Aliamphritea ceti: one gene and its partner. The protein of the gene in region 2 interacts with the protein of the main gene of each other region in a pairwise test. Links are inferred from orthologs where the notes say so. Each region holds a gene or a part of one and is shown on either strand. Other genes may lie near its edges. The genes, in order: mrdA and OCU49_RS02945.

The links.
Region 1: the proteins of OCU49_RS02945 (region 2) and mrdA interact in binary tests that used the Escherichia coli proteins (3 or more experiments, as listed by UniProt). The link is inferred for Aliamphritea ceti from one-to-one orthologs.

The regions. Positions count from the first base shown.
Region 1 is NZ_AP025282.1:1,066,546-1,082,724, forward strand. Bases 8,390-11,357 are described here. They hold mrdA (penicillin-binding protein 2), read left to right. Parts: upstream 8,390-8,861; coding sequence 8,862-10,853; downstream 10,854-11,357. Other genes in these bases: rlmH (23S rRNA (pseudouridine(1915)-N(3))-methyltransferase RlmH), read left to right, coding at 8,390-8,798; rodA (rod shape-determining protein RodA), read left to right, coding at 10,853-11,357. In the rest of the region: OCU49_RS04845 (AEC family transporter), read right to left, coding at 1-508; OCU49_RS04850 (SixA phosphatase family protein), read right to left, coding at 592-1,086; OCU49_RS04855 (AraC family transcriptional regulator), read right to left, coding at 1,183-2,082; OCU49_RS04860 (hypothetical protein), read left to right, coding at 2,308-2,691; grxC (glutaredoxin 3), read left to right, coding at 2,781-3,023; OCU49_RS04870 (sulfite exporter TauE/SafE family protein), read right to left, coding at 3,362-4,138; OCU49_RS04875 (hypothetical protein), read right to left, coding at 4,142-5,788; OCU49_RS04880 (glutamate-5-semialdehyde dehydrogenase), read left to right, coding at 6,013-7,266; nadD (nicotinate-nucleotide adenylyltransferase), read left to right, coding at 7,263-7,928; rsfS (ribosome silencing factor), read left to right, coding at 7,944-8,285; more of rlmH, read left to right, coding at 8,331-8,389; more of rodA, read left to right, coding at 11,358-11,989; mltB (lytic murein transglycosylase B), read left to right, coding at 12,054-13,052; OCU49_RS04915 (septal ring lytic transglycosylase RlpA family protein), read left to right, coding at 13,082-13,927; OCU49_RS04920 (D-alanyl-D-alanine carboxypeptidase family protein), read left to right, coding at 13,982-15,136; OCU49_RS04925 (aminotransferase class IV), read left to right, coding at 15,195-16,079; OCU49_RS04930 (YbeD family protein), read left to right, coding at 16,111-16,179. UniProt on the Escherichia coli protein: Catalyzes cross-linking of the peptidoglycan cell wall. Responsible for the determination of the rod shape of the cell. Is probably required for lateral peptidoglycan synthesis and maintenance of the correct diameter during lateral and centripetal growth.
Region 2 is NZ_AP025282.1:636,323-652,664, forward strand. Bases 13,139-16,269 are described here. They hold OCU49_RS02945 (penicillin-binding protein 1A), read right to left. Parts: upstream 15,872-16,269; coding sequence 13,406-15,871; downstream 13,139-13,405. Other genes in these bases: OCU49_RS02940 (metallophosphoesterase), read left to right, coding at 13,139-13,409; pilM (type IV pilus assembly protein PilM), read left to right, coding at 16,035-16,269. In the rest of the region: site-specific tyrosine recombinase XerD, read left to right, coding at 1-877; OCU49_RS02890 (DsbC family protein), read left to right, coding at 992-1,732; OCU49_RS02895 (homoserine dehydrogenase), read left to right, coding at 1,906-3,207; thrC (threonine synthase), read left to right, coding at 3,227-4,618; OCU49_RS02905 (YdcF family protein), read left to right, coding at 4,923-5,744; single-stranded-DNA-specific exonuclease RecJ, read left to right, coding at 5,750-7,483; OCU49_RS02915 (hypothetical protein), read left to right, coding at 7,515-7,703; OCU49_RS02920 (methyl-accepting chemotaxis protein), read right to left, coding at 7,748-9,379; OCU49_RS02925 (GGDEF domain-containing protein), read left to right, coding at 9,630-11,420; OCU49_RS02930 (NUDIX domain-containing protein), read left to right, coding at 11,492-12,106; OCU49_RS02935 (DUF1249 domain-containing protein), read left to right, coding at 12,197-12,637; more of OCU49_RS02940, read left to right, coding at 12,630-13,138; more of pilM, read left to right, coding at 16,270-16,342. UniProt on the Escherichia coli protein: Cell wall formation. Synthesis of cross-linked peptidoglycan from the lipid intermediates.

The DNA of each region.
Region 1 (16,179 bases), 430 kb from region 2 along the record:
TATCCCGGAGGATATGCCAGGGGCTGACTTTTGCTCCCTGCTGAGGAAAGCTCAGTACCAGTACCGACAAAATGTTGTACAGCGGTATTACGCAGGCCAGGATGATAGATGCCTGTGCCAGACCAGGTTCAGCAAACATATTGAAGCATACCGCCAGACCAACAATGCCGAAGTTACCGCGAAAAGATCCCTGAACGAATACCCCTCGGGCACTGCCAGAAAGCTTCATCTTTGCGCTGAGCCACCACAGCAGATACACAGTGGCCAGCGTAAAGCCTATAAATAACAGTAACAGCTCAGGGTTAAATACGGCTTTGAAGTCTGTTCGGGAAATGCTCATGAAGACTAACGCTGGCAGCGTAATGGTGAATACCAGCTTGGAGGATGTGTTGACGAAACCTTCGTCAATAACCCGGTGCCGGCGCAGTAAGTGGCCGAGAAATACGATGAAGAATATAGGTACGACTATGTCGCTGGTAAACAGCAGCGTTTCAATATAGAGATTCAATGGGCTGCAACCTTCTTGTCAGAGCCTTTACAGAAAGGAAGCCGGGGCATTTCCCGGCCTGGATGATGATAACAGCTGGTTAGCTACACATGTAGTTTTGGATAGTCGAATATTTCCAGTGTGCCGCAGGATTCCGCCAGTTCAGTCCAGCAGGTAATACTCAGTGGAATATGCAGCAGACCGCAGGTTGGAAATTTCCTGAGGCGTTCGCCGGTCAGGTAAGTAGCGAGCAGTTCCAACGCTGGGTTATGTCCGACAACCGCAATATGCTTGTGAATATCACTCTGGCTTTGAAGCAGGTTCATTAGTGTTTCACTGCGCGCATGATAAAGCTCAGCAATGTTTTCAATCTCTTCCGGTGGGTAGCCTATGCCCCGGGCCAGTTGCACCGCTGTGTTAATTGCCCGGTTAGCACCGCTACTGATAATCAGGTCCGGACGTAGCCCCATTTTGCCGGCGCGGGATGCCAGGCCGGGTAAATCCCGCAGGCCTCTTTTGTTAAGGGGGCGGTCAAAATCTGCCAGCTGTGGATCTTTCCAGCTGGATTTCGCGTGTCGAACCAGAGTTAATTGCTTCATATTTGCTGCTCTCAATCGCTCACCGAAGTACTTTCCATACTAGTTAAGTCAGGCTGAAAAGCTATTAACTCAGTAGTTTTTTCGTGATTAATTGATTTAGCTTTGCTTTCTGACAGCACCTGGCGTAGCGCCGGTAATACTTTTGAATGCCTTGCGAAAAGCGACTTCAGAGTGGTATCCGCATTGCTCGGCTATGTCGGTAATACTCAGCTCAGAGGTGCGTAATAACTCACTGGCTTGCAACATTCGCCATTCAGCCAGGTAGCGCATTGGTGTTTTTGTTGTCAGATCACGGAACTGTTCAGCAAAGCCTGAGCGGCTCATACCGATTGTGTGGGCGAGGTTTTCGACTGACCAGTCTTTAGCCGGTTCTGCATGGATCAGTCCCAGTGCTTTACCGACTTTAGGGTGAAACAGTGCACTGAGGAGGCCTTTCTCCAGTCCGTTGCCAATCTGGCTACGCAAAATATGCACAAACAGGGTGTGAGTCAGATAATTAACTGATACCCGGGTGCCTGGTTCATTTGCTTCCAGTTCGCTGATGAGCAATTCCAGTAAGGCGCGGGTACTTTGCAGTTTATCTGGCTGACTGAGTTCCAGCACGATAACTTCCGGCAGGCTGTCGAGTAACGGCCAGGCGGCTTTATTCTCAAATTCAAAAAATCCACATGTCAGGCCTGTCAGCGGACCTTCATCAGGAAACTTACCGATCTTCTCCAATGTTTCTTCGACCAGATAGCGACTTGGACAGTTTTTCTCGCTGGAGAGCATGTGCTTACAGTCGCGGGGGAAAATCACCAGATCGCCGCGCTGTAACTCACGGGGTTCGGTGTCTGGCAAATGTAACCAGCTATTACCGTTATTCACAAAATGGAAAGGTACATGGCGACTGCCGGACGTATCGACGGCCCAGCAGCCCTGGAAATCTGTATGCAGATAGACCTCTGCCTTCAATCTGAGCCAGTGAAGAATGTCGCTTAAACCGTCTTGTTGCATATAGGTACTGCCGTAAATTTGGACGAATTGCTAATTATATTGGATTTTCTGGCATACATCGTCTTACTAAAGCTCGCTAAAGTAAAGCCATTCCTGCACGAGATGCTGGTAATCAGTAAGCGTGCTGAAAGGCATTCTTATAACTCAACTTTAGAGTAATTTTTTATAACAACCTCTTATAAAAACTCTTAAAAAAACCTTTTATAAAAAGGGTAAGGAAGACAAATGATGAGCATTTTTAAACGTATTACTTCAGCAATGGTGCTATTAGCTGCACTGATAGCTACACCATTCGCAGTGGCGGCAACACCTGAAGTTCGTGACGACGGTGTAACTGTTATCCACTTAGATCAGTATGGCGGTTATTTCTCCGCACATGAAACGGTAGCTGGCCTGAAGAAGGGTACCTACGAGTTTGTTGTAACTAACAAAGCTGACAAGCTGGTTGGTTTTCAGATTCAGAATAACAAGACCCACGAAGGTCTGGATATGTTCCCACTGGAGCCAGGCGAGCAGCGTATTTCCCGCGTAACAGTGACCGAAGACGGTATTCGTTTCCGCTGCCCAATTAATCCAACGCCTTGGTATGAGCTGGATAACATTAAGTAAGCCGGTTCACTAAAGCTTTAAGCATCGCAGCGCTATTCAGAATGGCGCTGCGTTTCTGTCTGGTATAGAGAGTGTTAGGGAGATTCATAATGGCCATTATCGAAGTTTACAGTAAAGATTATTGCCCATACTGCAAAGCTGCTAAGAGTTTGCTTGATCAGTTGGGCTGGCGTTACAAAGAGTATGAAGTGACCCAGGACTGGAAAAAGCGCCAGGAAATGATTCGTCGTTCTGGTCGTAAAACCGTCCCTCAGGTATTTATCGATGATAATCATATTGGCGGTTACGATGATTTTTCTGCGTATGTTCGCCGTCTGGCAAATGTCAGCTGAGAAAGCATCTGTTCAGCGTTTTTGATTTGCTTAAGCTGGCAGGTGTCGGCGAGTTTCTTCCTGTGTAATAGCAGTCACTGTCTGACATGAGTGGTTCCCCCATTGGATGACAGTATTTCAGATGCCGTGGTTTTGCTGCGGCATTTTTTTGTCTTTTATATGTAAGTATTAATTGTCATTGATGACCTGATTAAAGCTATCTGGTTAAGACACCTTGATTAAGGTGGTTTATTAATCAGTGGTTATGACTTTGGGGGCGATGGCAGAGAGGGGGGAGGGGAGAACCTCGATAATTCTGAATTAGTGTTGTCAGTATATGTGCTGCTAACAGCAGTTGTTCAGAGCTGATAGAGATCGATAAAGAAGTATGCAGTGATGGATAAGCTGGTAAAAATAATCAGTTGGCGGATCCGTTGTTGGGGGATTCGCCGTGACACCTGAGCTGCAACATAACCGCCCAATAATGATCCCACCAGTAAAATACTGCCTTCATACCAGACGATGGCACCGTCGTAGATAAACACTGCAATGGCAATGAGTGATACGCAGGAGGATATCAGCAATTTTATGCCGTTCATTGCGTTGATGTTGGTATGACCGATCAGCACCAGGTAGCTCAGGGCGATAATGCCCAGGCCTGCGTTAAAGAATCCGCCGTAAATACATACGCCCAGTAACAGTGCGCCGGAGCCAATAATCGCATGCCATTGTCGCTTATTATCGGCCGGGGATAACTTTCTGAGTAACTTGTTCAGCTGATTGCCGCTGATAAACAAAATGCTGGCAAATAGTAATAGCCAGGGGATGGCAGTTGAAAAACTGTCTTCAGGGGTTTGCAGCAGTAACCAGGCGCCAATGACACCGCCGATGAGACTCAGGCTAATGTATACCGGGAGCTGTTTCTTATGGGCGGTTAAATCATGTCGGAAGGCCCAGGTACCGCTCAGATACCCTGAGCAGGCAGCAAATGTATTGGTCGCGTTGGCACTGATTGGTGGTACGCCTACTAACAGTAAAGCCGGGAATGATATAAAACTTCCGCCGCCGGCTACGGCATTGAGCATGCCGCTGATAACGCCAGCGGCAAATAAGAGCAGTAGTTCAGTCAGGGGCATTGTTTAGAAGGGTAGCTTTTTGAGTAAATGCTGAGCCTGTTTATCCAGCAGTTTTTGGTAGCTTTCATTGACTGCTTTCAGCAGTACTTTATCTTCTTCTGAACGTTCAATATCAGCACCTGCCAGTAGGCTGATTTTCAGATCAGGTGCTTCACTGAGCGCAGTATGGCTGATCAGCTCGTTGCTGTCGGTGGAACGGGTCAGGTAGCGGGCTTCTTCCTGCAGGCGGGGAAGCTTCTTGTAATGTCCACGTACAATCGCCATATGCAGATTAAGGATAGGTTGCATACGTCGGATACGTTGCTGGTTAAACGCTTTATATAAACGATTAAACAGCTGGCTGGCACATATTGCATTAATGCCATGGGCATCTTCAGGATTTGGGCGCAGGAAAGCGAGTTGCAGATCACCATTACTCAGGCGGGTAATTTCACCCTGATATATGGCAATAACCATTTCCAGCATACGGGTGTAGTAATCCTGAGTTTGCACCAACTCTGCAGCTGATAAGTTTTCTGCATGGCCGGATGTCAAATCAAGATACAGCAGATAGCCGGCCTCATCAGAATTAACGATCATTTCCAGTTCTTGTTCGAAGGCATACAGGTCTAGCTGGACTTCACCTGTTTCCTGATCAAACAGCGGGTTCTTTAGAATGCTGGATCGGGAGCTCTCGGTTTCTTTGTGTACGGCGTCTTGCACGGTAGGGATATTCGCTTCCAGTGGTATTTCAAGTTCTTCAATAATTGGGGTCGGTGACTGTGCCTGCTGTCCAGTGTTGTGTTGAAAATCTGGTGGCTGTTCCGATGGTGCAAAGCTTGGAATGTTAGGTGTACTGGTATCAGGTTTGAGCAAGTCTACCAGTGAGTCCGGGGTTCTTTGGTGTGACGCGGGCTGATTTACCGGCGTATCAGTAATCTGATTTTGAGTGCCTGGATTTTGAACAAAAGCGCTTTCAGCCATAGCGGTGCCAGATAAATTCTCTGCTGTATGGTTTGCTGGTGTTGGCTGGGTGGTGTTTTGTTTGGCTGACTGACTGGCCAGTTGTGCTTTAAAGGCCTGTTGCTGGTCTGTGTTATCGGCAGGGGAAAGGGCTTCACTGTCCTGGATGACAGGTTGTTTTGAGGCCAGCTGCCAAACCAGCAGAATACAGATAATTGCGATAATCATCGCCAGGATCAGCGCTTGCAGGAGTAACCCTCTGAATTGCAGATACTGTTCAGTAGGATTTAGCACCAGGGTCAGGTTTGCCAGGCTTTCGCCTTGCTGGGTAATGGTAATATTGCGTGTCAAAGTGCCTAAACGATGAGCATTACCTGCACGGGCCAGTAATTTGTCGGCTGGTGTGCTGACGCTGATCGCATCAATATAATCCTGACGAACCAGTTGATTAAGCTGATAATTAAGACTGACAGGATCATTTGCGAGAATGGCAGGTTTGATCAGCGCGCCGGTCTGTTCGGCCAGTAACTGGCCTCTTTGATGAGTTTGTTGCTCAGCAATACGTTCAGCGACCAGGTTTAAATAAAAGCCGGCCAGTAGAATACCCAGAAACAGGCAGGCCGCGATTATAACGGTCAGTTGCAGTTGGGGTTTTTGCCGGGAGGTGTTCAGCATAAGTTGGGTGGCTTTGTTTGATAGAGGCTTCATATACATCTGTTTAATTAACACTTCCGCAGCAAGCCTGCCCCTGTTTATTACAGGAAATAAGGCCGCCATTATCTAACCGTGAGATCATAGCAGTTAGCCGGGGCAGATGTCTGTGCCTGATGCCGCTTTTATTCCCGGATTGATATTCCTGATTCACAGGATTGATCAGGTCTTTTTACTGTCAGAGCCGCAGGGTATAATGCGCCATCTCCAAGGGGTACTCCATGAATGTAACTGAATATATGGCCCAGCTGGGTCAGCAGGCGCGGGTCGCTTCCCGTGCTATTGCAAAAGCCGATACCGGGCTGAAAAACCGGGCATTGCTGGCGATGGCCGATGCAATTGATGCTTCCCGGGAAGCATTGGTTGCTGCTAATGCTAAAGATCTTGCGCAGGGTGAGGCAAATGGCCTGGATGCTGCGATGCTGGATCGTCTGCAACTTAAGTCCAGCCAGATCGATACTATGATCGAAGGTTTGCGTCAGGTAGCAGGTTTACCCGACCCAACCGGTGCTATTACAGATATGAATTATCTGCCCAGCGGTATTCAGGTTGGTAAAATGCGGGTGCCGCTTGGTGTTATCGGTATTATCTATGAGTCACGTCCGAATGTGACTGTAGAAGCTGCAAGCCTGTGCCTTAAATCCGGTAACGCAACTATATTGCGTGGCGGTTCAGAGGCAATTAACAGTAATGCGGCTGTTGCTGAATGTATTAAAGCAGGCCTTAAGGCGGTTGGTTTACCGGAGCATGCTGTACAGGTCGTTGAAACGACTGACCGTGCGGCGGTTGGTGAACTGATTACTATGCCGGAATATGTGGATGTAATTGTGCCACGTGGCGGCAAAGGTCTGATTGAGCGTGTTAGCCGTGATGCCAAAGTAACTGTTATTAAGCATCTTGACGGAATCTGTCATGTTTATATTGATGATGATGCGGATCATGCTAAAGCAGTTAATGTTGCGCTGAATGCAAAAACACACCGTTACGGTACCTGTAATACGATGGAAACTCTGCTGGTGCATGAGTCCCGTACAGAAGTGTTGCAGGAGCTGGCAGAACGTTACCGTGCTGTCGGGGTTGAATTGCGTGGCTGTGAAAGAACGCTTGAAATACTGCCTTTTGCGACGGCTGCAACGGAAGAAGACTGGGCGACTGAATATCTGGCACCGGTACTGGCAGTGAAGCTGGTCGCGGACATGGATGAAGCAATCGCGCATATTAACCGTTATGGCTCACACCATACGGATGCGATTATTACCGAGAATTACACTAAGTCCCGCAGCTTCCTGCGCGAAGTGGATTCCAGCTCAGTAATGGTTAACGCTTCAACCCGTTTCGCTGACGGCTTTGAATACGGTTTGGGGGCCGAAATTGGTATTTCGACCGATAAAATCCATGCCCGTGGTCCTGTAGGACTGGATGGACTGACGTCGCAGAAGTATGTCGTACTGGGTGACGGTCATATTCGTCAGTGAGTAATACGATTAATACGTCTGTTTATGCCTTTATGGGTGGGACTTTTGATCCCATCCATAATGGTCACTTGCGTACCGCACTGGAAATTCGCGACTGGTTAAACGTCGGACAGGTGGCATTGATGCCGTCTAAAGTTCCTGTGCATCGCCAGCAGCCTGGTGCCGAATCAGGACAGCGTCTGGCGATGGTCGAAGCGGCGGTTGCTGCTGAACCTGGTTTGTGTGCCGAAGCCCGGGAAATCCTGTCAGAAAAGCCTTCTTACACTGTGCTCACGCTTGAATCATTGCGGGCTGAGCTTGGTGATAAAGCGCCAATCTGCATGATTCTTGGTATGGATGCTTATTTGTCATTGCCAGGCTGGGATCGCTGGCAAGAGTTATTAAAACTGGCGCATATCGTTGTCGTGACACGTCCGGGCTGGGTATATCAGCCCGATAAAGCAATGCAGGCTTTTACCCGGGCACATGAAGTGACGGATAAACAGCGCTTATTAACTGCGCCGGCGGGGCAGGTGATTTTTCACGAACTGACGCCGCTGGCCATATCTGCCACACAAATACGTACATTGGTGAGCCAGGGGAATTCGCCCCGTTATCTGCTCCCTGACAGCGTTTGGCAGTATATCCAACAACAGCAGCTGTATGGCTGTAAATTAATTTAAGGTAAAGATTAACCAATGGAATTAGATCAGATGATCAATGTTATACAAGATGCCCTGGATGATATGAAAGCTAAGGATATCGTCGAACTGGACGTCAGTGAGAAGTCAACGGTTACCGACCGTATGATCATTGCAAGTGGTACTTCTAAACGTCATGTTATGTCGATCGGTCAGCATGTACAAGAAAAGATGAAGGCCAGTGGTGTTCAGCCTATGGGGATCGAAGGCCTGGATACCGGTGAGTGGGTTCTGGTCGATTTAGGTGATGCAATCGTGCATGTCATGATGCCGGATGCGAGAAGTTTTTACGATCTTGAGAAACTCTGGGGCTTTGACGAAGTCGATACTAAGAACTGATTTGATTTTAGTAAGCATAATCCGGATGGAGCACAGACCGCTGTTATGAAAATTCGTCTGATTGCGGTCGGCACTAAGATGCCGAAATGGGTGACTGAAGGTTGCCAGGAATATCTGAAGCGATTACCGGCTGAATTCTCGATGGAGATCGTTGAGATTCAGTTGGGGCACAGGGGTAAAGGTGCAGATATTGCCCGCGCCAAGCGTCAGGAAGGTGAAGCTATGCTGGCAGCGATTGGTAAGGGGGACCGGGTGGTTGCTCTGGAGGTCGGTGGCAAAAACTGGAGTACCGAGCAGTTGGCTGAACAGGCTGAGAACTGGCAGATGTCTGGTCAGAATGTCAGCTTGCTGGTGGGTGGTCCTGACGGGCTAGCGCCTGAGTGCGTCGCGCTGGCCGATCAGAAATGGTCTCTGTCAGGGTTGACGTTACCGCATCCGTTAGTGCGGATCTTATTGGCAGAACAGATTTACCGGGCCTGGAGCATTATCCAGGGGCATCCTTATCATAAATAGTGAGCAAACCGGCCCGCCACTGGATGGCAGCCAGTTTGACGCTAAATACATTACTGTAAACACATGGCCGTACTTGAAAGCCTGAAGGATCACACAAAAGAAGGTAATACCTTTCTGTCCCGGGCGCTGATCGCCTTTGTGATCGTCTGCATCCTGCTTGGGGTGCTGATCGGCCGTCTTTATTACCTGCAGGTGGTTGAATATGATCACCAGGCAGCCCTTTCTGATGATAACCGCATACAGTTGCAGCCGGTGGGGCCTACCCGCGGGCTGATCTATGACCGTAATGGTATTTTATTGGCGGATAACCGTCCGAGCTATAGCGTTACCATCATGAAGGAAGAGGTAGAGGATCTTGAAGAGGTTCTCACCGAACTGCAAAAACTGATTCCCGTTACTGAACGGCAGTTAAAAACCTTTCGTAAACGTTTTAAAAACCGTCGCCGGCCATATGAAACAGTGCCGTTACGCTTCCGTCTGACACCTGAGGAAATTGCTAAAATAGGTGTTAATTATTACCGGTTACCCGGTGTGCAGGTAGAAGCGGATCTGATTCGTCATTATCCATACGGGGCCAGTCTGGTTCATGCTTTGGGTTACGTCGGCCGGATCAATGAGAAAGAACTGAAGCGGGTTGATCCGACCAACTACAGTGCTACCCATTACATCGGTAAGCTGGGTATCGAGAAGTTTTATGAGCCTCTGCTACACGGCACCGTTGGCCATCATAAAGTAGAAACCAACGCTCGTGGTCGGGTCATGCGGGTGCTGGAGCGAACGGATCCTGTTCCAGGTAAAGATATTATTCTGAGTCTGGATATCCGTTTACAGCAGGCCACTGAAAAACTACTCGGTGAACGGCGTGCGTCAGTGGTGGCGATTGATCCGAAAACCGGTGGAATTCTGGCGTTGGTTAGCACCCCCGGGTATGACCCGAATATGTTTGTGACCGGTATCAGTCAGAAGAATTACACCGCATTACGTGAGTCTGAAGATTTGCCTTTGTTTAACCGGGCGTTGCGGGGCCAGTATCCTCCTGGTTCAACCATTAAGCCTGTTGTTGCAATGAGCGTTATTGATAGCGGCGTAGTTGCCCCTTCCCATACTGTTTATGACCCGGGTTTTATGACCTTAAGTAAAGGCGGTCGGCGTTACCGTGACTGGAAACGGGGTGGCCATGGCCGGGTAGGCCTGGATATGGCCCTGTATCAGTCCTGTGATGTCTGGTTTTACGATGTTGCCAACCGGGCTGGTGTGGATGTGATTTCCGGTTATCTGGATAAATTCGGTTTTGGTCAGGTAACCAGTCTGGATTTACCGGAAGCCCTGCCGGGCATATTGCCGTCCCGTGCCTGGAAAAAACGTACAGGCCGTGGTTCCTGGTATCCGGGAGATTCACTTAACCTGAGTATCGGACAGGGCTGGATGCTGGCTACACCACTACAGCTGGCTACTTCCGCTATGGTGCTGGCTAACAGAGGTGAGTGGAAGCAGCCAACCATGCTGAAAAGCATCCTGACGAAAGATAAAAATATGCAGATAAAACAAGATGCTGACGGGCGTCTGGTATCTGTTAGCAGTCAGCCGGTTCAGCCTGGACAACCATTGACTGAAAGTATTATCAGTATCCCGAGTAAAGGCAAAAAGATGCCTGATGTGAAGCTTAATACACCTGCTTACTGGGATAATATTATTGATGGCATGATTGCCGTAGTGCACGGTGAACGGGGTACTGCCCGTAAAATAGGTAAAGGTATCGATTTTCAGATTGCCGGTAAAACAGGTACCGCTCAGGTTGTGGGAATAAAGCAGGATGAAACCTATGATGCGGAAAAACTGGATGAGCGTCATCGTGACCATGCCCTGTTTGTTGCGTTTGCACCGGTTGATGATCCGAGAATTGCAGTGGCAGTGATTGTTGAAAACGGTGGTGGTGGTTCCAGTACCGCTGCGCCGGTCGCCCGGGAAGTCATTGATGCTTTCCTTGAGTTGGAACAGACAGATCTTATTGCTGCTCAGGCCGCTGAAGCTTCAATTGTTGCGGAGGCTCAGTAATGCGGGATTTTGAACGTACTATGCAGGAAGCGCAGCCACATCTCGCGCGTCGCAGAGGGCTGTGGTCGTATACGCATCTTGATGCCTGGTTATTAATTCTGTTATTGCTGCTTGCGAGCTATGGACTGCTGATTTTGTACAGTGCTTCCGGCGGTGATATGGGATATGTCACCCGGCAGGGGGTTCGTCTCGGAGCGGGTTTTGCGGTGATGGTGCTGTTGGCACAATTCCGGCCGCGTTTTTTTGCACACTGGGCGCCGATTCTTTATGTGCTGGGGATTGCACTTTTGGTCGCGGTGTTACTTTTCGGTGTAGGTGCAAAAGGCGCCCAGCGCTGGATTGCATTGCCGGGCTTTCGTTTTCAGCCATCAGAGATTATGAAGCTGGTATTGCCGCTGATGGTGGCCGGATATCTTGCTAAGCGTGCTTTGCCTCCCAGTTTTAAGCACATATTCATCTCGCTGGGCCTAGTGTTCGTGCCGGTAGTTATGATTATGAAACAACCGGATTTAGGCACATCACTATTGATTGCTGCATCCGGAATCTTCGTGCTGCTATTATCGGGTATTTACTGGCGTTATATTTTCGGGGCGCTGGCTGTTGCCGCGGCCGGATTGCCCGGGTTGTGGATGGTGATGAAGGACTACCAAAAACAGCGCGTACTGACGTTTCTTGATCCGGAAAGCGACCCTTTGGGATCAGGCTGGAATATTATTCAGTCCAAGGCTGCAATTGGCTCGGGTGGTATTTCCGGTAAAGGCTGGTTTCAGGGAACTCAGTCTCAATTAGATTTTTTGCCGGAAAGTCATACCGATTTTATTATTGCGGTACTGGCTGAAGAGCAGGGGATGATCGGTGTGCTGATACTGTTGTCACTGTACTTAATGATTATTGCCCGCGGGTTGATTATTGCGGTACAGGCGCAGGACAGTTTTGGACGTTTGGTTGCCGGCAGTGTAACCCTGACATTTTTTGTATATGTGTTTGTAAATATTGGGATGGTTAGCGGTTTACTCCCGGTTGTGGGGGTACCGTTACCGCTGGTGAGTTATGGCGGAACATCCGTCGTAACGCTGATGGCTGGCTTTGGTTTACTGATGTCAGTACAGACTCACCGGCAAATGATTAAACGCTAATAATTATACTGGCCAGGAAGCGACATTATCCTGGCCAAGCAACAGACTATTTAAGGGTATTAGGGTGAAACGGAATATATTACATGCCTGCGCTACGTTAGGTGTTAGTTTGTTACTGGTTGCGCCGGGTGTATCGGCTGCGAAAACTCAAGATAATTATACTCAGCGGCCTGAAGCTCAGGCGCTGATTGCTGAGCTGGTTGAGCAGGGATTCTCTGCCGCGGAACTGGAAGGTGTCCTCGATCAGGCTAAACAGCAAAAGAGCATCCTCAAAGCGATGTCCAGACCTGCGGAAAAACGCCTTACCTGGGGTGAGTACCGTAAGCTATTTCTGACCAAGAAACGTATTAGTCAGGGGCTTAAATTCTGGAAAGAAAATCAGCAGGTACTGAATAAAGCTGAGCAGGAATTTGGTGTGCCGGCTGAAATCATCGTTGCAATTATTGGCATTGAAACCAGCTATGGCCGGATCACCGGAAACTATCGGGTAGTTGATGCGTTGGCAACGCTGGGCTTTGATTATCCCCGCCGTGCAAAGTTTTTCCGTGAACAATTGAAAGAATATTTCTTGCTAACCAGAGCCGAAGGAGTTGATCCTTTAACGCTGAAGGGCTCTTATGCCGGTGCAATGGGATTAGGTCAGTTTATCCCAAGTAGCTTTAATAGCTACGCTATCGATTTTGATGGCGACAATAAAAAAGACATTTGGAATAATCCCCACGATGCGATTGGCAGTGTTGCTAATTATTTCGCTAAACATGGCTGGAAAACCGGCGAGACTGTCCGGGTTAAAGCTATTGCACCTGCAACAGCTGAACAAAACTGGTTTAATGATGGTCTTGAGCTGAAGCTGAGTATGGCAGAATGGCGTGCCAGAGATTTCAGCAGTGCAGCGGAACTTGATGACGCTGAGACGGTCAGTTTAATGCGGCTCGAAAAGGATGGTGAATTCCAGGACTGGTTCGGCCTGCATAATTTTTATGTGATTACCCGCTATAACCATAGCCGTCTGTATGCATCTGCGGTGTATGAGTTAAGTGCAGCGCTTAACGCTAAGCGTTAAGTTTACTTGCAATGAAAGAAGGCAAATACATGTTCAGAGCATTATTCGGTAGCGTGCTACTTGTGCTGTTAGCAGGCTGTTCTTTCCTGCCCGGCGGTGGTGGAGGCAGTGATGGCGGTGGTCGTTATTCGATTAAACAGGACCGTCCACCGGATGAAACTGATGTCGATGTATCTAAAATTCCTAATGCTGTTCCCCGTGTAGAAGCCAAGAGTCGTGGCGGTAATAAAAGCCGCTACGAAGTATTTGGTAAAACGTATTACGTATTACCTTCGTCCGCGGGCTATAAAGAAAGGGGTGAGGCTTCCTGGTACGGTAAAAAATTCCATGGTCATAAAACCTCTAATGGTGAAATTTATGACATGTTTGCAATGACGGCTGCGCATAAGTCATTACCGTTACCAACCTATGTTCAGGTTACTAACTTAAAGAATAACCGTAAGATTATTGTTCGGGTTAATGACCGTGGTCCGTTCCATCAGGGCCGTATTATTGATCTTTCCTTTGTGGCAGCGAAAAAACTCGATATGCTGGGTGGCGGTGTTACCCAGGTCGAAGTTGAAGCTATTGACCCGAGGACCTGGCAGAGTGCCCGTGGAGTAGTTGCTGCAGGTACGCAGGCGACTTCACAGCAGAGCGGCAAGAAACGCTATTTGCAGGTTGGCGCCTTCAGTTTACTGAGCAGTGCTGAGCAGGCAAGCAGAGAGCTGAATGACCTGTTTGGTAACCTGCCGGTTCGTATTGTGCCATTAGCGAAAAGTGACCGGACCTTATACAGAGTTCAGTTAGGACCGGTTGATTTCGGTGCTAATCTGGCAGAGATTGTTTCCAAGGTAGAAGCTGCTGGTTTTGCACAGCCGCATCTGGTGGATTGAGTAGTAACAGAGCTGCATTTTGGCAGTGAATAAACGACAACGATAAAGATAATTATGATTTCCAGACTATTTAAACCGTTTTTACTGCTGTTTATTGCCATCGTGGCTTTGCCGCTACAGGCCGCAACTCTGGTGCCGGCACCGCCGCAGATTGCTGCCCGTGCGTATATCGTGATGGATGCGGATACCGGTCGGGTGATTTTGTCATCCCGGGAAAATGAGCGTTTTCCGCCGGCTAGCCTGACCAAGATGATGACCAGCTATATCGTCGAAGACGAGCTGAATAAGGGCAATATCAGTAAAACTGATCTGGTACCTGTTTCAGTTAAAGCCTGGCGTTCACAAGGTTCACGGATGTTCATTCAGGAAGGTACACAGGTACTGCTGAGTGACCTTTTGAAAGGCATTATTATTCAGTCTGGTAATGATGCAAGTGTTGCTGTTGCTGAATATATTGCCGGTAGTGAAGCTGCATTTGCTGATCTGATGAATCAGCATGCTAATTTACTGGGAATGGATAACAGCCAGTTTATGAATGCAACAGGTCTGCCAGCGGATGATCATTATTCTTCTGCCTACGATATGGCGACACTGGCGCGGGCAATTATCAAAGATTTCCCAGAGCATTATGGTATTTATTCTGAGAAGTACTTTACCTATAACAAGATTCGTCAGCCAAACCGTAATAAATTGTTGTGGCGTGATAACAGCGTTGATGGTTTAAAGACAGGTCACACTGAAGCGGCCGGTTATTGTCTGGTTGCTTCCGCCAAGCGTGAAGGCATGCGCCTGATTTCTGTTGTGATGGGAACTAAGAGTGAAGAAGCCCGGGCACAGGAAAGTCAGAAGCTGCTGGCATATGCATTCCGTTATTTCCGTACCCATCAGCTGTATAAAGAAGGTGAGCGGTTACAAACTACCCAGGTATGGGGCGGCAAAGTCGATCAGGTTGATTTAGGGCCTGCGGCTGATCTGGCAGTTACAGTTGCCCGTGGTAAGAGTGATCAGTTACAGGCGACACTGGATCTGGATAATGTTATTGAAGCACCGATCAGCAAAGGTGACGTATTCGGTAAGGTTCAGGTCAAACTTGGTGATGAGCTGATTGCAGAAGTGCCAGTAGTTGCTTTGCAGGATGTGGCTGAAGCCGGATTGTTGAAACGTATTTGGGATAAAGTTGCGCTGTTCTTCTACAGCCTGATCAATTAATCCCTGACAAATGTCATCCTGATGTTAAACGCCCGTGCTGATTTCAGTGCGGGCGTTTATGTTTGGGGCTAAGGGCATTAAAATACCTGCCATGGATATAGTACATCTGAACGGGCAGTTGCTTGCTGCTGATAAGGCAAAGATTTCGGTATTTGATCGCGGATTTTTGTTTGGTGACAGTATTTACGAGGTCATTCCTTTCTATCAGGGCAAAGGTTTCAGGCTGATTGAACATATTCAGCGGCTGGAACATAGTTTGCGGGCAATTCAGATTCGCACTGATATTGACTGGCAGCTGTTATTAGACAACCTTGTCACCGCGAATGGTGGCGGTAACCTGTCGGTATACCTGCAGGTTAGCCGGGGTGCCTCTGAAGAGCGTAGTCATCAGTATGATGCTGACCTGACTCCGACAGTGTTTGCCTGTTGTAAACCTATCAAAGATATTTACGCTGACGGCGCTGATTCTGTAGAGGGAATAGCGGCGATAGTAACCGCTGATTTGCGCTGGCGTCGTTGCGATATTAAAGCCACTGGTTTATTGCCGAACATTCTTGTTCTGCAGCAGGCCCGGCAGGCCGGCGCCGCAGAAGCTATTCTTATACGGGATGGCATCCTCACCGAAGGGGCATCCAGTAATCTCTTCATGGTGGAAAACGGTGTGATTTATACGCCTAAGTCCAGTTCAGAAATTCTGGGTGGTGTAACCCGCGAACTGCTATTACAACTTGCTGATGAACAGGGAATTCCCTGCCTGCAGGTTGATATTGAATATTCCCGTTTACTGACTGCCGATGAGGTTTGGATCAGCAGTTCTACCCGTGCCATTGTGCCGGTGCTGAGTATCGACGGACAAAAAATAGCAGATGGTAATAAAGGCCGGCTCTGGCAACAGATGTTTGAGCGTTTTATTCAGCTACAGCATCGGATGATGCATGGCTGAAAGTAACAGATTTAAAACTAGAGAAATGAATATGACTGAACAAGAAGCGCCTAAGATTGAATTTCCATGTGCAGATTATCCAATCAAAGTGCTGGGGCGC
Region 2 (16,342 bases):
GGTAATTGATAGCTATCTGGATGCTGTCTGGCTGGAGAAAGGGCTGAGTGATAATTCTTTGCAGTCTTACAGGCGGGATCTGCGTCAGTTTGCGCAGTGGTTGCAGGAACGGGGTTATGGTTTGCTGCAATTAGAGCGGCTTGAGTTGCTCAGTTATCTTAACTGGCGAGTTACACAGCGTTTAAAGCCTGCTTCTACGTCAAGAATGTTGTCCTGTTTACGAGGATTTTATCGCTACTATGTTCGTGAGGCGGTGTTGAGCGTTGATCCAACATTGGATATTGAAAGCCCTAAGCGGGGCCGTAGTTTGCCTAAAACTATGACTGAAACGGAAGTTGAAGCCCTGCTGGAGGCGCCAAATACGAATGACCCGCTGGACTTCCGCGACCGTACGATGCTGGAGATGCTCTACGCTGCCGGATTGCGGGTAACTGAGCTGGTGTCTTTGCAGTTGGGTCAGATCAATCCCCGACAGGGTATTATTCGAGTGGTGGGTAAAGGTGATAAAGAGCGCCTGGTTCCGCTGGGTGATGAAGCTGCCCGATGGTTGCGTGATTACGTACAGCATGTGCGACCTTTGCTGATTAGCGATTCGAATAATGAAGTGGTGTTTCCAAGTCGGCGGGGCACGCAAATGACAAGGCAAACATTTTGGTATCGCATTAAGCGTCATGGTCTGGCCGCAGGGTTAACACATTTGCCGTCTCCGCATGTCTTACGGCATGCTTTCGCGACGCATTTACTGAACCATGGAGCTGACTTAAGAGTGGTGCAGTTACTGTTGGGGCATAGTGATTTATCTACAACCCAGATTTATACTCATGTGGCGCAGCAACGGCTTCAGTCTTTGCATCGTGAACATCACCCCCGTGGGTAAAAAAATGCTTAAGAGTCTGAACTTTAAGGTTATGCTGTCGTCTCAAGTTTCAGACCACAAATATACCGGCAACAGGTCGGTGATGAGTTGCAGTTATAAAAGGTAGAGGGTTTCATGCGTAAATTTTTGATGATGGCAGCTGCACTGTTTGCATTTGTTGCTACCGTACAGGCGGAAGAGAATAAAGAGGCTGGTATACGTGATGCTTTGCGTGGCCTGAATGCTATGGTGCCGATCGTTGATGTTAAACCGGCGGCCTTTCCTGGTTTGTATCAAGTGACGTTGAAGAGTGGCGAAACGCTATATACCAATGATACCGGTAGCCACTTTGTAGTTGGCGATATGTTTCAGGTGAGTGATGCTGGTGGTTTGGTTAACTTGACCGAAGAAGCAAAGAAAGGTGATCGGATTGCGTTGATATCCAGTAATGATGCCAGTGATGCAATTACTTTTGCCGCTGAAGGCGAAAAGAAAGCCAGTATCACAGTGTTTACAGATGTGGATTGCTTCTATTGCCGGAAACTGCATAAAGAGATTGCAGATATTAATGCGCTGGGTATAGAGGTGCGTTATTTAGCATTTCCACGTGCTGGGTCAGGTTCTCCGGCGCATATGACGATGGATTCTGTTTGGTGTGCTGCTGAAGGTGAACGTAAAGGCTTAATGACTAAAGCTAAGCAGGGTGAGAGCTTGCCTGCAGCAAATAGTAGCTGTGAAAGTCCGGTGCTGGCGCAAATGAATGTAGGCCGTAAAGCAGGCGTTACAGGTACGCCTGCGTTAGTCCTTGAAGATGGAACCCTGGTGCCGGGTTACGTACCTGCAGCCCGTCTTGCTGAGATGCTAGAAGTAAATTGATCCTCTAGATCAAAAACTATTCATCAAGAAGGGAGCGAAATGCTCCCTTTTTTAGTTTCAAAGCGACCTCTTGCGTAGTGCATCCCTGCTGACTTAGATATAATGCCAAGCTATTTTGGCTCGGGCTGAATATGCGCTTACGTATATTCTGACATGACAAGCGAGGTAACGGTTTGAAACCAGTAAAAGTGGGTATCTGTGGACTCGGCACCGTTGGTGGCGGCACTTATAACGTATTAAAGCGTAACGCTGAAGAAATTGCGCGTCGCGCTGGTCGCAAGATTATTGTTGAGGAAGTCGGAGCACGTCGCCCGAATCCTGATTGCGATACAAAAGGCACCCAGATTACCGCGGATATTTTTGCCGTTGCCCGTAATCCTGAAATCGACATTGTCATCGAGCTGATCGGTGGTTATGAAACAGCGCTTGAGCTGGTTATGACTGCGATTGAGCATGGCAAACATGTCGTAACTGCTAACAAAGCGCTGATTGCTGAGCATGGTAATGAGATCTTTGAGGCCGCTCAGAAGAAGAATGTGATGGTTGCATTTGAAGCGGGTGTTGCTGGTGGTATTCCGGTGATCAAAGCCATTCGTGAAGGTTTGTCTGCAAACCGTATCAACTGGCTGGCAGGTATTATCAATGGAACCGGTAACTTCATCCTGACAGAAATGCGCGATAAAGGCCGTGATTTTTCAGATGTGTTGGCAGAAGCTCAGGCATTGGGTTATGCCGAAGCAGATCCAACCTTTGATGTTGAAGGTATTGATGCGGCGCATAAGCTGACCATTCTGGCTTCTCTGTCATTTGGTATCCCGCTGCAGTTTGAAAAAGCGTATACCGAAGGCATCAGTAAGATTACTGCTGAAGATGTGCAATACGCTGAAGAGCTTGGTTACCGTATTAAACATCTGGGTATTAGTCGTCGCAGTGAAGAAGGTGTTGAGTTGCGTGTGCACCCAACCATGATTCCTGAGAAAGCACTGATTGCGAATGTGCATGGTGTTATGAATGCAGTATTGGTTGACGGCGATGCCGTTGGTCAGACTATGTATTACGGTGCCGGTGCGGGTGCTGAGCCAACTGCCTCTGCAGTAGTTGCGGATGTTATTGATGTTGTGCGTACGCTGACAGCTGATCGCGATAACCGTGTACCGCATTTGGCTTTCCAGCCAGGTGAGTTGTCTGATGAGCCTATTTTGCCAATTGAACGTGTAGTGAGTTCTTATTATCTGCGTTTGCATGCGGTTGAGAAACCAGGTGTGCTGGCAATGGTAACGGGTATCCTGAGTGAGTCGGGTATCAGTATTGATGCTATCTTGCAGAAAGAAACTCATGAGCAGCTGGTGCCTATCATTATCCTGACTCAGGAAGTGAAAGAGCAGCAGATGAATGAGGCGATCGCTAAAATTGAAGCCTCTGACGATATCGACGGTGCGGTTACCCGTATCCGTGTGGAACACTTCGAAGCTTAAGTTGTAGGAAGTCAAAATCGTGAAATATATATCTACACGTGGACAAGCACCGGCACTGGACTTTGCCGATGTGCTGCTTGCAGGTCTGGCCAGTGATGGTGGTTTGTATGTACCGGAAAAGCTGCCGACCTTTTCGAAGGAAGAAATAGCTTCATGGGCCGGTCTGTCATATGCGGATCTGGCGTATAAAGTCGTTCAGCCATTTGTTGCCGGTTGTATTGATGATGCAGACTTTAAACGCATGGTTGACGAAACCTATGCAGGCTTTAATCACACTGCAGTTGCACCATTAAAAGAGCTGAATACTAACGAGTGGGTTTTGGAATTGTTCCATGGCCCTACTCTGGCATTTAAAGATTTTGCATTGCAGTTGCTGGGACGTTTGATGGATTTTGTCCTGCAGCAACGTAATGAACGTCTGGTTATTGTTGGTGCAACTTCCGGGGATACGGGTTCTGCAGCGATTGAAGGCTGCCGTCACAGTGATCATCTGGATATTTTTATTCTGCATCCGCATAACCGGGTGTCAGAAGTTCAGCGTAAGCAGATGACCAGTATCCTGGCGGATAATGTACACAATATTGCGCTGGAAGGTAATTTTGATGACTGTCAGCAGATGGTTAAAGACAGCTTTGCTGATCAGGGATTCCTGAATGGCGGTAAGCTTGGCGCAGTTAATTCTATTAACTGGGCGCGAATCATGGCGCAGATTGTTTATTACTTCTCAGCAGCACTGGCTGTAGGTGGTCCGCACCGCGAAGTAGCATTTTCGGTACCTACCGGGAACTTCGGCGATATTTTTGCTGGCTATATTGCCAAGCAGATGGGTTTGCCGATTAATCAGCTGGTTGTTGCAACTAACCGTAATGACATTCTTCACCGTGTGATTGCAGATAATGACATGAGCAAGGGTGAGTTAGTACACACTTTATCTCCGTCAATGGATATCATGGTGTCTTCTAACTTCGAACGTTTGCTGTTTGATGTTTATGGCCGTGACGGTGCTGCGATTACTGATCTGATGGACCGTTTCAAAACCGAATCTGTTCAGCTGGATGCTTCCCGTTGGGAAACTGTCCGTGAGCTGTTTGATAGCCATGCATGTGATGATGAAACGACTTGTCAGTTGATCGAAGACGTTCATGCTGATACCGGTTATCTGTTAGATCCGCATACTGCTATTGGTGTAGCTGCAGCACGTAAGTGCCGCCGTGATCTGAATGTGCCGATGATCGTTTTGTCTACTGCTCATCCTGTTAAATTTCCGGAAGCTGTTTTGAAGGCAGGCTTGCAGGCACCGGAATTGCCAGAGCATATGGCTGATCTGTTTGAGCGTGAAGAGCGCATGACAGTGTTACCAAATGATTTGGCGGCTGTTCAGGAATTTGTTGCGAAGAATGTTCCAGCATAATTTTTGAGAACTGATTTATTAAAACCCGCGACAGGTAGCTGTCGCGGGTTTTTTATTGTCTTTTGCAGGCTTCATATTCGTTACGTCATATATAAATCGTGGAATTATCAATAATTAATTGAAAACATTCGTGTTTTTTAGATGGGTGGTGTATTAAATAAACAGGCAGAGCTAATCATCAGTGCTGACGAGTCAGGATTAAGTCGATGCGATTAGTATTCAGGATGAGGCTGTATCTGGGAGAGAGTACGGAAATATGAATAGGGATTTAATTCAGTGATTACGTGTTGGTGGAGATAGGTTCGTGGATACGTTTTTTAATCTTTCTAAAATTTTTTGGGCTGTGGCTAATCCGGGAAATTTCATTGTATTAATGTTAGTGGTTTCAATGTTGTTTGGTTGGAAAAAACTGACTTTTTTAACTGTTTTCAGCTTGATGGTTTTAACGGTATACCCCATCGGAAATTTATTACTGCAGCCTTTAGAAAGTCGTTTCAGTCAGCCGGAAAAACTGCCTGAAAATATTGCCGGAATAATCGTGCTGGGCGGCGGTGAAGATGCCGAGCTGACAAGCATTTGGGGGCAGCCGCAGTTTTCTGAAGGTGCCGACCGGGTGATGACGTTACCGATGATGTTAAAGCGCTTTCCAGATAAACCGATTATTTTTACTGGCGGATCAGGGTCTGTATTGAAGCCTGAGTTTCGTGGCGCTGATACAGTAAAAGCATGGTTGGATGAGTTCAGTTTGGCTGAAAATATAATTTATGAGCGCCAGTCACGTAACACTTATGAAAATGCTTTGTTTTCAGGGCAGGTGTTACCTGAGGCTGTCAGTATTGATCAGGGAGATGGCTGGTTGTTAGTAACCTCAGCCTTTCATATGCCGCGTTCAGTCGGTATTTATCGTCAGCAGGGCTGGAAGGTAATTCCCTATCCGGTTGATTATTATTCAAAGCCTTTTGCGTTGGATAATTTCAGGTTTGATCTGGCAGGCAATTTAAGTGATTTTGGTACCGCTGTGCGTGAGTGGATTGGTCTGGGGGTATATTTCGCTACAGGTAAAACGGATAATTGGTTTCCTGTTGAGCGGGCTGTGACTGAACAGCCGCAAGAGCTGAGTATTTAAGTGTAATGTCAGAATTATTGATTCGTCGCCGTGAACATACGGCAGATGTTCCGGTGTTTAATCAGGTTCATCCCTTACTGGCGAGAGTTTATTCGAGCCGGGGATTGTATGATGTTGAACGCTTAGGCCGGCAGCTGAATCAATTGCAGAATGGCCAGGATATTTGTGGCTTAGATGCTGCAAGTGAGCGTCTGGCTGATGCAATCAGACAGCAGCAAAGCATTTTGATAGTTGGTGATTTTGACTGCGATGGTGCGACCAGTACTGTTTTGGGAATGCTTGCCTTAGGCATGATGGGTGCGCAGCGGGTTGATTATCTTGTTCCTAACCGGTTCGAGTATGGCTACGGCCTGAGCCCCGAGATTGTTGCTGTTGCAGCTCAAAGGCAGCCTGATCTGATTGTCACCGTCGATAATGGTATTTCCAGTGTTTCAGGTGTCGCCGCTGCCAATCTTGCCGGTATCGACGTGGTCATAACGGACCATCATTTACCAGGTGACGTGCTTCCGGATGCCTGTGCAATAGTGAACCCTAATCAACCTGACTGTCATTTCTCTGAAAAATCTACTTGCGGTGTGGGTGTTATTTTTTATGTGATGGCCGCGTTAAGGCGTTTACTTCAGCAGCAGGGTTGGTTTGCTGAGCAAAACATTGCTATGCCTAATCTTGGTAGCCTGCTGGATCTGGTTGCTTTAGGTACGGTAGCGGATGTCGTACCTCTGGAAGAAAATAACCGGATTTTAGTTCATCAGGGGCTGCAACGTATTCGTGCTGGTCAGGCGCGTCCTGGAATTTTGGCGTTATTAGATGTTAGCGGCCGGACACGACATAATCTGGTTGCTTCAGATTTAGGCTTTGCGTTAGCACCTCGCCTGAATGCTGCTGGCCGGCTGGATGATATGTCCGTTGGTATTGAATGCCTGTTGAGTAACGATCCTGAAAGAGCGCGTACACTGGCAGTACAGCTGGATGAACTGAACCAGGAACGCCGTGGTATCGAGCAGGAAATGCAGCAGCAGGCTTTACTATTACTGGATAGCCTGGAGCTGGACGATGCTGAACTACCCTTTGGCGTGTGTTTGTTTCAGGAAGACTGGCATCAGGGAGTTATCGGTATTCTAGCGTCTCGCATTAAGGAGAAACTGAATCGCCCGGTAGTTGCATTTGCTGCCGGAGATGATGGTGAGTTAAAAGGATCTGCAAGGTCGGTCGCGGGTTTTCATATTCGTGATGGCCTTGATGCTGTTGCTGCTAAACATCCGCATTTACTGAAGAAGTTTGGTGGCCATGCAATGGCTGCCGGTATGACGATAGTGGCTGATCAGTTGGATGCTTTTCAGGAGGCGTTTGATGCTGAAGTACGGCGACAGATGTCTGCTGAACAGTTGCAACATTCGGTACTGACTGACGGATCTCTTAGTGGGCAGGAATTTACTTTACAGGTTGCAGAACTCTTGAGGGAAGGTGGTCCATGGGGACAGCACTTTCCTGAGCCTTTATTTGATGGTGAATTTTCATTGCTGCAACAACGTATAGTTGGGCAGCGGCATTTGAAAGTTGTGTTGATGGACCCTGAAAGTGGTGTTGCTGTGGACGGTATTCATTTTAATGCTGATACTAAGTTGTGGCCAGATCAGACTATCCAGAAAGTACGTGCTGTGTATCGCCTGGATGTGAATGAATTTAGGGGGCAGCGGAATGTGCAGCTAATGATTGATCATCTGTTACCGCTAGGCTAATTAAAACTGTAATTGATAAGGGAATACTTAAATGAATGACTTTAATTTGCAGGAATTAAATACATTGCTGGGTGTATTTGCAAAAGCCGGTATTAAGAAAGATGCTGGCAGCGCTGAAGAGTTAGCGCTATATGAGCACTTTCAACAAGCTAAGATTGAACGTGATGAACTTGAAAATATGGACTTTGATGACTGTCTGGGCGGTGCCTGTAAATTATAAACAAGCAGCTGCCAGTTGCCGGCTGGCAGTGCATTTTATATGGATTAAATTTTGAATTGCCCCAGTAGTTTGTGAATGTTATTCGCTAACTGATTAAGTTGTTCGCTTGACTGGGTTACCTGCTGTGAGCTTTCTGTTGTTTGGCCAAATGCATGATGCATGTTGTTTACGTTGTGGCTGATCATATTTACAGTTGAACTTTGCTGCTCTGTTGCACTGGCGATTTGCGTATTCATATCAGCGACACTGAGAATGTCCTGTGTAATTGAATTGAGCGTTGCGCCAGCTTGTTCAGACTGCTGCACGCTAACTTCTGCCTGGCTTCTACCTGTCTGAATTACTGTTACTGTATTGTGAGCACCGTTTTGTAGTTGCTCTATCATGCTTTGTATTTCTTCTGTTGATTCCTGAGTCCGTTGCGCCAGTACGCGGACTTCATCTGCAACGACTGCAAATCCCCTGCCTTGCTCACCGGCGCGTGCTGCTTCAATGGCCGCGTTCAGGGCAAGCAAGTTAGTTTGATCTGCAATTGAGCGAATTACATCGAGTATGCCTCCAATGTTCTCAACATCTGTTTCAAGCGTCTGAATGCTGGTAACTGCCTGATCTACTGATTGTGCAAGGTTGTGGGTGGCGCTGATGCTGGCTTTAACAACGGACTGGCCTTCCATTGCCTGGTTGCGTACAGCTGAGACTGAGTTAGCTGCTTCGGATGCATTGCCGGCAACTTCCTGAACTGTGTGGTTCATCTCTCTGACTGCTTCAACTATTTTGTGTGTTTCTTCCTGATGTGTCGCAATACTGGAGTTCGTTTGGTCTGTAATATTTGCCAGAGAATCGGATGCGGTGACCAGTTCATCACCATAAGTTCGGACCTGAATGACAGTTTGGTGTATCCGTTCAACAAAGGTGTTAAATGTCGCAGCTAATATGCCCAGTTCATCAGAGGTGTTAACGGGCAAGCGAACGGTAAGGTTGCCTTCTCCCTGTGAAATGTCTTTCATAGCTTCTGTTGTTTGATGAAGTGGCCTGATAATACTGCGGCTGATTAACAGGCAAAGTACAATAAATACAACCAGAGTAATGCCCAGAAATATTAGTCTCTGCGTGAGAATGGTTGTGAACTGTTCGTCTATGTCGTTGACATAAATACCGCTGCCGACCATCCAGTTCCAAGCTTTAAAGCCTTTAACGTAGGAGAGTTTAGGTAGCTGTTCTTCGCTGCCATTAGGGGCTGCCCAGAAGTAATCGACAAAGCCTTCGCCGTTATTATTGACGACATCAACAAAGGCCATAAAGAGTAACTTTCCCTGTTTGTCTTTAATAGCGGAAGCATCTTTGCCGTTTAACGAAGGTTTGATCGGATGCATGATTATTTGTGGCTGTAGATCATTTATCCAAAAGTATTGGTTCTTATCATAGCGTAACTGACTGATAACCCGGCTGGCGGCTTGTCGGGCTTCGGTTTCACTCATTTCATTGTTTTGGCTGCGTTGGTGGTAGTCACCCAGAATGGCGTGCGCAGTTGTAACAAGCCCCTGTAGCCGGTCTTTTTTCGCCGAGAGCAGGTTTTCTTTCAGTTGAAAAGTATCCTGAATGTAAACCACAGAAAAAATAACAATTAGCAGGCACGGCAAAAGCCAGATACGTGTAGATATGGATATTCGTGACAGCATGATAACGATTCCCTGTTTTAGTTCATGACTTCAGGTTGGTGCTGGACCAGATCTGACGGGAGAGAGATAACAGTGACATTAATCTGAATAATGTCACTTGAGCCTAATCAAAAAACGATGAACTTAATCTTATCCATTAGTTGAAACTCCTAATGGGCAGTTAATGTTTATATCTGTTACGGAGTGTCATCTTTTTGTCATCAGTGAAATTTAACGTGTGCTAAAAAGCAAAGAAGTCAGGGTAGTATTGATGGGCCTGAGCACAAGGTTAAATATTGATTATGAAGAGCAGTTATTGCGGAGCTTGATCGCTAAAGATAGTCTTATTCCGCATTTTCAGCCGATAGTAGATTTGCGCACTGGAGAAACTATAGGCCACGAGGCTTTAATTAGGGGGCCTGAGGGCAGTTCACTGTATTCACCGGACAGTTTGTTTCAGGCAGCAATTCGTTGTGGGTTAATGCATACACTGGAGCTGAGTTGCCGGCGCTTATCTTTGCAGCGTTTTGCTGAGCTTAAAACTGACGGTAAGTTATTTCTGAATATAAGCGCTTCACTGCTAGGCACGCCAGAACATCAGAAAGGTTTAACTGCTGATATGCTGGCCGAGCTGGAAATACCGCAACATTCGATAGTCATTGAATTGTCTGAACAACATCCTTTTGATCAGTATGGCCTGACGCTTGAAGCTGTGCAGCATTACAGAGGAATGGGATTCGACATTGCGATTGATGACCTGGGTAGTGGTTATTCTGGCCTGAAACTCTGGTTAGAGTTGCAACCTAACATTGTTAAGATCGATAAACATTTTGTGCATAACGTTGATCGTGAACCGATTAAGCGCCAGTTTGTAAAATCGATATGCGGTATTGCCAATGGTGTTGGTTGTTCAATTATTGCTGAAGGCATAGAGACCAAGTCTGAGTTGCTTACTTTAAAGGAGTTGGGGGTCACTATCGGACAAGGGTTTTATCTTGGACGGCCTTCGCCTGATTTGTCAGATCCGCCGGGAGAATATACCTGGTTACCTAAACCGCTTCGGGAAGGAAATGATTCGGATATGGCTGAGACGGCTTCCGTGCTGGTCCAGCCCGCGCCTGCTCTGTCACAAAATGATGAGTTAGAGCTGGCGAGTGTATTATTCAAGGATAATCCTGCATACAACGCGCTGGCAGTGCTTGAGGACGGCAGGCCGGTAGGGACTGTTGGGCGCTCAAAGCTGCTGGAGTTGTTTTCGACACAATATGGTCGTGCTTTATACGAGCATAAGCCTGTTTCGGTGATGCTGGATGACGCTTTAATTATCGAAAGTGATATGTCACTTGAAAAGGTTTCGCAGATAGTTACTGAGCAGAATGACGTGTATTTGAACCAGGGGTTAGTGATCACCCGGAAGGGGTTGTATGTAGGCTTGGGTAATGTGCGGGATTTGTTAAAGAAAATTACTGAGTTAAAAATTCGCAATGCACGTTATGCCAATCCACTGACACTGTTACCTGGAAATGTTCCGATTAGTCGAGAGATTGATGGTCTGTTAAAGCGCACTGAAAATTTCAGAGTTGCGTATTTTGATATTAATTATTTTAAGCCGTTTAACGACTCCTATGGCTATGTGAAAGGTGATTATCTGATTCAGCAACTGGGAAGTTTACTAACTCGCTTTGCTAACGGCGATAATTTTACCGGACATGTGGGCGGTGATGATTTTGTTGTGGTTTTTCGTTGTGAAGATTGGCTTGAGCGCTGTCAGAAGATAGTTGCTGAGTTCGATAATTCTATCCGCGAGTATTACAGCCCTCAGGATTTGGAGCGGGGCGGCATCTGGTCGCAAAGTCGCAGTGGTGAGTCTACTTTTTTTCCTGTTCTCAGTTTGTCTGTGGGTATCGTTCATCCAGATCCATATAAATGTCTCAGTTATCATGAAGTGGCAGAATTAGCTGCAGAGGCAAAGAAACAGGCTAAGCTGGCGGATGGCAGTCATATTTTTATTTCCCGGCGACGTAAGCAAGGTAGCAGTGAGAATGAGTCTGAAAGCGAATAACGAAGATGGTTTTATATTGGCAATCCTACCTGTGATAGAGTAACCGCCTGATATTTATCGAGGCCTAATCTATGTCCTGGCACCCAGGGTTTTCCCGTGATGATGTTGAGATTGTTACGAATAAAACGGTTTATAGTGGTTTTTTTAAAGTATCCGAATTAGAGATCCGGCATGCGCGATTTGCTGGCGGTTCGATAGATATTCGTCGGGAGTTATTACACCGGGGAGATGCTGTCTGTGTCTTACTGTTTGATCCTGCTATGAATGCTGTCGTATTAATTGAGCAGTTTCGGATTGGTGCTGTTGATAAATCTCCCAGTCCCTGGTTGCTGGAGTTGATCGCAGGTATGGTTGAGCCTGGTGAGACCGCTCAGGATGTTGCCCGTCGAGAGGCGGTTGAAGAGGCGGGGGCTATTATCCATGATCTGATGCCTATAACGCGTTATTCACCCAGTGTTGGTGGTTGTGATGAATATGTTGACCTGTTTTGTGCGCGTGTAGACGCTAGTAATCTGGGTGGATTACATGGTCTGGAAGCAGAGGGCGAGGATATTAAAGTACATGTGTTACCCTTGTGTGAGGCATTCGAGCTTGTTGTAAATGGCCAAATTGATAATGCAGGCACTATTATCGCTTTGCAGTGGCTGCAACTGAACAAGGAAACTGTTCTTCAGCGCTGGAGCTGAAGTTCTGAAATATACAGACCGTGCTATATGCTTCAATTAATAGGTGGTAGTTTTTGACTGAAGTGTTTTATAAAGTTGGTAATCAAATTTATGCGTAGACGTTATATTCCGGATATTGTTAAGCAGATGGCTGATTGTGAGGCGAACTATGTACGCCTTATGCGTCTGTTGCCGGATATTGATAACTGTGATGAACGTGAATTTGAGATTCACTGGCAAGGTCAGAATAGTTCGGTTCGCTTGCAGGTAGAGGAGCGTTTTACCTATACAACGACAGTGCGTGTGAGCCATTTGTTTGAGCATGACTGGCTTAAAGCGCCATGTCTGTTGGTCAGGATGTATCATGATGCGCGAGCCGCTGAGGTTATTTGCATTATGCGCGGTAAGCAGTTGCGTGGTGTTTATAAGTATCCGAATATGGATATGCGTCAGCCGGATGAAAAGGCGCAAGTGAATCAATATCTGGGCGAGTGGCTGAGTCATTGCCTTACCCATGGACATGTAACCGAAGCAGTATTTTCCGTTGGCTAATCAAACTATCCGTCTTGTGCAGGTGACTGATTGTCACTTACAGAATGATCCTACCCAGTTATATCGACACCATGATGTTGAGTCTCAGCTCGATCAGATGCTTGCGCATCTTTCTACTGAGCTGCCCGCAGAAACCCTGTTGTTGCTAACCGGAGATAATGTTCATCATGGTGGTGTTGACGCATATAAACGGCTGGTGGAAAAAATAGATGTTGTGCCATTCGATGCTGTATGGATTCCCGGTAATCATGATGATTTGGCGATAATGAGAGCGTGCGGTGGCGCGCTAAATCGGAAGGTTATTCTGTTAAAGGGATGGTGTTTGATTTTATTGGACAGTACGTCTGAGCCAGATGGAAAAGGCAGTGGGTCGCTTGGCAGTAAAGAGTTGGAGTTTCTTCAGCAAGCCCTTCAGCAGAATGTTGATAAGCATTGTCTGATAGTGCTGCACCATAATCCGTTATCTGTAGAAAGTGGTTGGCAGGATTCCATTATGCTGGCTGATGCGGAACAGTTTTGGCAAACATTAGCGCCGTTTGATCATATTCGCGGCCTTATCTGTGGCCATGTTCATCAGGAATGGCACTGGCAGTGGAATGGCGTGGACGTGATGAGCTGTCCTTCATCCTCTGTTCAATTCAAAAAACGTTGTGATGATATGACGCTCGAAGATGATCCTGAGCTGCAAGCGCCAGCATACAGGTTATTAGAGTTGTTGGAATATGGTGATATTAGTAGCCAGGTTAAGCGGGTTAACCTGGTTGATAATTAGAATATATCGTCAGTCTGGCTTTCTCCGCCAGAAGCCTGGCCCGGACCAGTTGCTACTTCTGTAGGTACTTTATTTGCCGGGAATATTTCAAAGACAGCATTTTCTTGCCCCGGATAAGCCAATAAGCCTGTTTCAGGATCAATACGACGTGAAATGATGCCGTCAGGTTTTGCGATAGGTTCATCAGTACTGTCAGCCAGTGCTATGCTCATGAAGTCTATCCAGATTGGCAATGCAGCACTCCCCCCGAATTCTCTTCGTCCCAAGGTGGACGGTTGGTCGAATCCTACCCAGGCAGTTGCAACAACATCTTTATTGAAGCCGGAGAACCATGCGTCTTTCTGATCATTCGTGGTACCTGTCTTTCCCGCAATGTCAGTTCGTTTCAAACTGAGGGCCCGACGCCCTGTGCCGTGAGTGATTACGTCTTGCATGATATCGTAAATCATATAAGCCGCTTGTGGTTGCATGATTTGTTCGGCAATCGGCAGTTGAGAGATTTTACTGCCCGAAAGTTCGAGTTTATCAGTGTTACTGTTAGTTTCCTGCGCTGCCTGCTGAATAGTTGTGAGCTCGATATCTTTTATATTACTTGGGGTCTCGGTTACCGGTGCCGAATATTCACAGCCAGAACATACCGTAACCGGCTGAGCCTGAAATAAGGTTTTGCCGGCAGCGTTTTCCATACGTTCAATGAAATAAGGACTAACTTTATAACCCTGGTTAGCGAGTCCTGCATAACCAGTTACTAGTTCTAATGGTGTCACATCTGCACTGCCTAACGATAACGACAGGTTTTGTGGAATTCGTGTTTTATCAAAGCCAAAGCTGGTTAGATAATTAGTAGCTGTGTCGATGCCAATAGAACGAAGGATTCTGATGGAGACCAGGTTGCGTGAGCGATACAACGCTTCGCGTAAGCGAGTAGGGCCATAGAACTTTTTACTGTAGTTTTCAGGACGCCAGCTGGCTTCAAGATCATTGTCATTAAGTACAACAGGCGCGTCATTAATAGTGGTTGCAGGTGTAAAGCCTTGCTCTAATGCCGATGCATAAATAAACGGTTTAAAGTTTGAGCCTGGTTGGCGAAGAGCCTGGGTGGCGCGGTTAAATTTGTTATGCACAAAGTTAAAGCCACCGACTAAGGCATTTAAGGCTCCGTCTTTTGGTGACAGGGCGACAAATGCGCCCTGCACATGAGGAATTTGTGTCAGGCGCCACTGGTTTTCTTCGTCGCCGGGTACGACACGCACCATGTCGCCAATTGTAAGGATATCACTGGCGTTTTTGGGGGCGGCCCCCATCCTGTTAGGGCCTTTGTAGGCTTTAGCCCAATTGATATTGTCCCAATCAAGAGTGATTTCTTCTCCAGATTTTAAACGAGCGCTTGCTGACTGTTCATCTACTGTAGTTATTACTGCAGGAAGCAGACTGCCATAGACCGTTTGTTTTTTAAAGAATGCTTTTAGGCCTTCATCAGTAAGGTCTTCAGTAGTCGCTTCAGGGCCAAAGTAACCATGGCGCTCAGTGTATGCTAATAAGCCTTTCTCAAGAGCTGCGTTTGCAGCTGTTTGCATCGCACTGTCTAAAGTTGTGTAGACCTTTAAACCATCGGTATAGAGAGCATCCTGAAAGTGCTCATAAAGGCGGTTACGTACCATTTCTGCAACATATGGGGCATATAGCTCAATCTGTGTACCGTGGTATTCGGCGGTAACCGGAGCTTCAACTGCTTCTTCGTAAGCCTGATCATCAATAAAGCTCAGAGTGTGCATCCGCTTCAGGATCCAGTTACGGCGTTCTAAAGCCCGGCTGGGGTTTGTTATGGGGTTATATGCGGAAGGGGCTTTCGGTAAGCCTGCGATCATTGCGTACTGAGCGACGCTGAGTTCATCAATGTTTTTTCCATAGTAAATTCTTGCAGCTGCCTGGATGCCATATGAACGATGGCCAAGATAAATTTTATTGATGTACAACTCAAAAATCTGTTCTTTACTGAGCTCTTGCTCAATGCGAAGAGAGAGTAAGATTTCATTAAATTTACGTACAAAAGATCGTTCACGGGTCAGGAAGTAGTTTTTTGCTACCTGCATAGTGATGGTACTGCCACCACTTTTGATTTTACCGCTACTGGCTAACTGGTATGCCGCCCGGGCAAGACCTTTGATGTCTATACCAAAGTGATTGAAAAAATTACGGTCTTCAGCAGCAAGTAGGGCATTTATAAAGGTTTGCGGAACTTGTTCGAAACTGATGGGAGTGCGGCGTTTTTCACCAAATTCAGCAATCAGCTTTTTATCTGCTGAGTAAATGCGTAATGGTGTCTGCAGTTTAACGTCTTTTAGTGTTTGGACATCAGGCAGCTTTGGTGCGTAGTGATAATACGCGCCACCAAGTGCTGCGAAACCGAGGATTATTCCCACAAGAGACAATGTCAGGCCGATTTTTAATAAAGTTTTCATTAAAGTCATTCTATTGTGGGTTTTAAAGTAAGTTTACTTGCTGCCGAGACATTATATCTGTATCTAAGTAATGGTCACTAGTGAAACAGCGTTGAAATTTATATATATTTAGGGTTAGAACTATATTTAATCGCATGCTTGCTATTTTTAAGGACTACTTATCGTGTTGAGCTTTCTGAAAAAGCAAGAAAAAGGCTGGGTCGGTGTAGATATAGGTACATCATCAGTGAAAATGGTTGCTTTGTCTAAACGCGGTGCTGACCTTAGGGTTGATGCATATGCAATCGTCCCTTTGCCACCAACGGCGGTAATCGATAATAGTATTCAGGATGTAGGCCAGGTATCTGAAATGATAGAGCGTGGCCTTAAAATTTGTAATAAGCCTCTTAATCAAGCTGTGACAGCAGTACCTTCATCTGCAGTGATTTCCAAAACAATTGAGCTGAGTGATTCTTTTACCGAGTTTGATCT